DNA from 2 places in the Exiguobacterium sp. s21 genome. Region 2 is predicted to be linked to the other one. Evidence: riboswitches for the same ligand, from Rfam matches in the RefSeq annotation. Region 2 holds a riboswitch; the other holds the start of a gene.
What was found. Region 2 has a riboswitch for FMN ahead of KNP06_RS00045 (ECF transporter S component). Riboswitches for the same ligand answer to the same signal wherever they lie in the genome.
Positions count from the first base shown of each region.

Region 1: another riboswitch for FMN. It lies ahead of ribD (bifunctional diaminohydroxyphosphoribosylaminopyrimidine deaminase/5-amino-6-(5-phosphoribosylamino)uracil reductase RibD); the one in region 2 lies ahead of KNP06_RS00045 (ECF transporter S component).

Region 1 covers NZ_JACSLF010000001.1:234,362-237,479, forward strand. The annotation lists gene ribB (3,4-dihydroxy-2-butanone-4-phosphate synthase) at 1-18, opposite strand, end outside; gene ribE (riboflavin synthase) at 18-659, opposite strand; gene ribD (bifunctional diaminohydroxyphosphoribosylaminopyrimidine deaminase/5-amino-6-(5-phosphoribosylamino)uracil reductase RibD) at 640-1,719, opposite strand; FMN riboswitch at 1,872-2,014, opposite strand; gene KNP06_RS01240 (undecaprenyl-diphosphate phosphatase) at 2,108-2,920, opposite strand.
Region 2 covers NZ_JACSLF010000001.1:6,373-9,490, reverse strand. The annotation lists gene KNP06_RS00055 (2'-5' RNA ligase family protein) at 1-101, shown strand, start outside; gene KNP06_RS00050 (nucleotidyltransferase family protein) at 193-720, opposite strand; gene KNP06_RS00045 (ECF transporter S component) at 850-1,437, opposite strand; FMN riboswitch at 1,597-1,738, opposite strand; gene KNP06_RS00040 (HesB/IscA family protein) at 1,836-2,192, shown strand; gene KNP06_RS00035 (hypothetical protein) at 2,234-2,476, opposite strand; gene KNP06_RS00030 (Rossmann-fold NAD(P)-binding domain-containing protein) at 2,604-3,118, shown strand, end outside.

The sequences.
Region 1 (3,118 bases), 230 kb from region 2:
TTCAATCGTGTGGAACATTACCATCCCGCCTTTCCATACCCTTGCGACGCCAGCGATTCGAGCGTCATCGGTTTTTGACTTACGAGTTTTTCCATATATTTAGCTAACATGTCACATTCCAAATTGACCGCGTCTCCTGCCTGTTTCATCCCGAGCACCGTCTCACTGTACGTATGCGGGATAAGCGACAACGTGAATCCGCGTTCGGTGACATCAAACACCGTCAAGCTCGTCCCGTCGACCGAAATCGAACCTTTCGGGACGATATAGCGGAGGAGCGACGGCTCACAGCTGATGTCGACATAGACGGCGTTCGCGAGCGACCGTTTTTTGACGATGCGTCCGACCCCGTCGACGTGACCCGAGACGAAATGGCCGCCGAAGCGTCCGTTCGCGGGCATGGCCCGCTCCAAGTTGACGCTCGTACCGGGGCGGACCCCGTCGAGACTCGACGCCTTGAGCGTCTCCGGCATGACGTCGACCGAGAAACTGTCGCGGTCGAACGTCGTCACGGTGAGACAGATGCCGTTGACGGAGATGCTGTCACCGAGCTTCACATCCTCGAGGACGACCTGTCCGGCGAGCGTGAGCCGGAGAGACGGACCGTTCCGCTTTACTGCCTTGACACTGCCAATCTCTTCAACGATTCCCGTGAACATCGGACTCCTCCTTTCGCATGATCAGTTTGATATCGGTGCCGACCGTCTCGACCGATTGAACCTCATACCGTTCGACCGCATCGAGCGGCCCATCATGATGCGAGCGGTAGAAACCGCCCTTGCCGCCGAATACGCGTGGCGACTGGTACATGACCCACTCGTCGACGAACTGTCCGTCCAAGAGTGAAGTGACGAGTGTCGGTCCCGCTTCGACGAGCATACGACCGATGCCGCGTGCGTAGACGTCTTGCAGGACAGCTTCGAGCGATGTGTAGTCGGCGATTTCGACGCCATTCGCTGTCAGCGCGTCACGTTTTGTTTGGTCGTCCGAAGTCGTGTACAGAAGCACCGGTACGTCGGTCGCCGTTCGGACGAGCTGACTCGAGAGCGGCGTACGCAACTCACGGTCGAGCACGATTCGGAGCAGTTGTGTCGTCTCACGGTCGAGCCGGACGGTGAGTGCCGGATCGTCGGCGAGGACGGTGCCGACACCGGTCAAAACGGCGTCGACCGTCGCCCGCAGTTCATGGACGTCCCGTCTCGCTACTGTCCCGGTCACCCACTTGCTGTCACCGTGATCGAGCGCGACTTTGCCGTCGAGGCTCGTCGCCGTCTTCAAGATGACATAAGGCCGCTTCGTCTCGAGTGAACGCAAGAACGCCGTATTGAGCGCCCGCGCCTCACGCTCGAGTAGCCCGACCTCGACGTCAATCCCGGCCGCTTTCAACCGGGCGATGCCGCGCCCTGACACGAGCGGGTTCGGGTCTTCCATCGCGACGACGGCACGCTTGATGCCGGACTCGACGAGCAGATCGGCGCACGGTGGCGTCTTGCCGTAATGCGAGCACGGTTCGAGCGTGACGTAAATCGTCGCACCGTACGCGGCAGCGCCGGCCATGCGGATGGCGTGCACCTCGGCGTGCGCTTCTCCTGCCTTCAAGTGGGCACCGAACCCGACGACCCGGCCGTCCTTGACGACGACGGCGCCGACGCGCGGGTTGATGCCGGTCGATGAGGCGAACTTGGCCAATTGGATGGCTTGTTGCATGTACTGATTCATAATCTCCCTCCTTGTTTCGCACAAACAAAAAGACCTCAAGGAATGATCCTCAAGGTCTCGGTGGGAGGTGTCGGTCGTCATTTGGGCAAGCCAAATAAGCGTTTTCTTTACAGAAAAACGTACGACGAACTACAGGTCGCGTGGACCTGTCATGTTTCCTTCTCCCATCCAGACTATACTGTCGGCTCTAGAATCGCACTAGATCCACCGTTCGCACACGTGCGCCCGGGTCACGGACTTAAGGCTCGCGCCCATCACCGCCGGTTGGGACTTTCACCCGACCCCGAAGGAATATTTGTTTGTACGTCTCCACTTTAGCGCAAAAATAAATCGATGGCAAAACGAAATGCGCAAAAAGGCGCCGCTCGAGTGAGCAGCGCCTTCAGAATCATGCCAAGAATAGGACGACGAGGAGACCGACGATCCAGCAATAGAACGAGAAATATTTGAGTTCGCCTTTTGCCATGATGTGTTGGAACCATTTGAGCGAGATGGCCGTGAGCGCATACGAGGCGGTGAACGCCAAGATGAGCGGTCCGAACAGTTCACGCGTTTCCGGATTCGTGAACAGCGCCGGTCCATCTAAAATCATCGTCCCGAGACTGACCGGGATGAATAAGAAGAACGAGAAGCGGAGGGCCGACTCTTGCTTGATGCCGAGGAGCATCGCCATGACGATCGTGGCGCCGGAGCGGCTGATCCCTGGAATGAGTGCGACCGCTTGAGCAAGTCCAATCAAAATCGCGTCGCGGAGCGTGATGCCGCCGTCGCCTTTGTTCCCGCGCATGTTGCGGATGAACCAGAGCGCAAGCCCAGTCAAGATGAGCGTGTAACCGACCGTGGCGACTCCACCGAGCGTCTCCCCGATCCAATCACCAAACAAGACACCGAGCAAACCAGCCGGGACGGTCGCGATGAGCAAGAGCCCGATGAACTTAACATCAATCATCGTTTCGTCACTGCGATCTTTCTTAAATAAGAACGTCCACAGACTGACGACGAGACGGACGACGTCTTTCCGATAAATCGTCAAGACGGCGAGCAGCGAGGCAAAGTTCACGAATATCTCGAACGAGAGTCCCGGCAGTTCGATATCGAACAGCTCTTGGAAGATGACCAAGTGACCGCTTGACGAAATCGGGATCGGCTCCGTGAAGCCTTGAATCAAACCGAGCAGTAAGTAGAACAACCATATTGTCATATCGTAATATCCTCTTTTCTTTTTTACATCAATTCCATTATTTTAGCAGACCGCCTATTCCACTGACCACCCTTTCAAAAAAATTCGTTATTTTCAAAACTTTCATTGATTAGTCTGAAAATTAAATTTATTATAGAAGAGTACTCAACTGGTGCAACGGTGATGACCCCATTGGCCAGTTGGGTACTTTTTCGTACA
Region 2 (3,118 bases):
AACCTATAGCTGGAAAAATTGTAGAGGTGGCATTAATTGAATTAGTAACACCGGTTCACGTTCGAGTATTACATAGAGTGAAATTATCCGCACAAAAGTAACAAAGCTAAGTTACTTTTGTGCATTCTTCTGTCAGGTTTGTCATATGTGACTAGGACCGATAGAAGGAATTGACCAGGAAACGGTGGGGGTTTATCGTTCCTGACGAGGTATATCCACTTCATGGAGTCTCGGCCAAGTGGCTTGCCAATTCTTTTTATTGATCCGGGCTCGATAAATATGATGGTGTGAAGAGTCGTTCGCAAAGGCCGGGGTCGGTCGTAACTGTAGTTTGACTATGTCGTCGATACCGTAAGGGGCGGCCAGCTTCAAGCGTCCGCTCGCATCAAGGCTGACACCGATGGCCGTGACCGTCTCAGGGAAATGGGCCAAGGCGTCGACCGCAGATTGATACTGTGGCAATTGATTGACCAGATGCATGCGGGCCTGGTTTTTGACCGACCAAGGGACGTTCGGTAACAGGTCGTGCAGTTGTGCCTCATACTGTTTTTCAATCGCCTCGTCGATGTGAGATCGGTCAAAGTAGATGACATCGACGTCCTCGGTCGGCGTCGGTACTTCGTAGCCGTGCGCGTCATCCCATATTTTTGCCCGCACGTATCCGGCACAAATCCACCAATCGGGTAAACAGAGCGAAGCGACGATTGTCAACAGACGCATCAGTTCCACATCAGTCTCTAAAAAATGGGTCACATCTTCAGTCGTGTTCAATCCATCTCCTCCTATTCTCTCATTAGCATAGCGTACCCATACAAAAAGCACCTAGACCGGGGTCTAGGTGCTTGTCAGTTACGCTTGAAGTTGCATGCGCTGACGTTCGATCCACGGCTTCAATTTGAGGAAGAGTGGGACGAACAAGGCGCTGATCAGCAAGGCCTTAATGAAGTTGAACGGCAAGATACCGTATAGGACGAGGTCCGTTTTGACAGCCGGTTGTGCCATCTCGGTCATGCCGAAGAAGAACGCGTAGGCTGGTAAGATGAGCAAATAGTTCAAGATCGCCAAGCTGAGTGCCATCGTGATCGTACCGGCCACGAGGCCTGAAGCGAGCGCTTTATTCGTTTTACGTTTATGGTAGAACCATGCGACCGGATACATGAAGGCGACACCTGCAAAGAAGTTCGCGACTTCACCGACCGGAACGCCGCCACCATTGAAGACATAGTAGAGGACGTTTTTTAGAGCGACGACCACGACGCCTGCGAGTGGGGAGAACACGATCCCGGCGACGAGCGCGGGAATGTCACTGAAATCCACTTTTAGGAACGGTGGTAGGAAAGGCAGCGGGAAGTTAAAGAGCATGAGGACAAAAGAAATGGCCCCGAGCATCGATAGTGTCACCAGTGTTGTCAATCGTTTGTTGCGCGTTGTTTTCATCAAAATCTCTCCTTTTGTCGCTCCTTGATGAATGGCACCCGTCGCATAGAAAAACCCGATTGTATCAAACAATCGGGAGAGTTTACGCGCATACGAAATAGATGTTCTCATCGGTGTTTAGACCACGCCGAAGAAAACATCCGGATATCGGTCGGATGCCGCCATCTTCTCCCATCCAGACTTTACTGTCGGCTTTCGAATCTCACGAAATCAGCAAGCAACGCCTTGCTCGCTCACGGGCTGAGAAGAACTTGTCTTCAATACCGCCGGTCGGGAATTTCACCCTGCCCCGAAGATGGAACGATTTAATTTTTTTTGTTACAGTTTAGTTATACAAGATATTTCACAAAATCTCAAGTCAGTTGACTTGAAGTTAAGATAACGAAGGAGGAGTTCAGATGATTCATTTGACAGAATCAGCCGCATTACAAGTCATCGATATGATGAAACAGACCGAACGCCCCGACGACCAGTACTTGCGGATCAAAGTGCAAGGGGGCGGGTGTACCGGCCTGTCTTACGGGATGGGATTTGATGAGGATAAGACAGACAAGGACGTTCAGTTTGACCACCACGGCGTCCGCGTCATCGTCGCCGAAGCCGATCACGGGGTCGTCGACGGTCTCGAGATTGACTATAAGCAGTCGATGCTAGGAGGCGGCTTCACGATTAAAAATCCGAACGCCATCGCCACGTGCGGTTGTGGCTCGAGTTTCCGGACGGCATCGAACGCCGGGACACCTGGGGATTGCTAAACGAAAGGCCAATCATGCCACATGATTGGCCTTTTTTGTATTCAGTCTGTCTCTTCAATCAGAATTAATCGAATGAGTTTCGAAGCCGCGTCTAACTCGATTTGATGTTGCCAAGGACGAAACGCTGTGATTTTACACGTGTCGTTCGTGATGCGGAATGAACAGACGCTCTCTTCCTCTTGGTCAAGGACCGAGTAACGGCTGAAGTCCGATAAGCTTTGGTAAATGGCATATTGTGTCGGTAATTCACACGACCATCCTTTTTCTAATGTGATCTGATGCATGCGTCTCGCCTCTTTCTTCTCTATATATATAAGAATAACAAAAATATTCAAGGATGTAGAAGATTAGTCGAGAGGATGCAAGGGAAAATGAAAAGAGATGTCATTTCATGTAGGAGGAGCAGGGACGATGAGAAACGTATTGATTTTCGGTGGCTCACGCTATTTTGGAAAGCGGTTGGCGCTTCGGTTGGCGGAGGCCGGTGACGATGTGACGATTGTGACGCGTGGACAACTGCAAGTACCTGAGGCGGAGGGCATCCGGTCGATCAAAGGGGACCGACAGTCGGTGGCGACGATGAAAGATTTGTCACGAGACCATTACGACCTCGTCTATGACAATATTTGCTTTAACCCGTACCAGGCAAAGATCGCCTCGGACGCTTTCATGGACCAAGTCGGTAAATATGTGCTCACGTCGACGATGTCGGTTTATGCGCCAGGCGCCGAGTTGAAAGAAAGTGATTTCAATCCGCTCCATCATGACTATCATCTCGAATCCGAACATGATTATGGGCAAGGGAAGCGAGAGGCTGAATCTTATTTCTTCCATCGCGCCTCGTTCCCGGTCGCGACGGTCCGCTTGCCAATCGTGCTCGGACCCGACGACTATACAGACCGTCTCAAGTTTTATATCGACGCCGT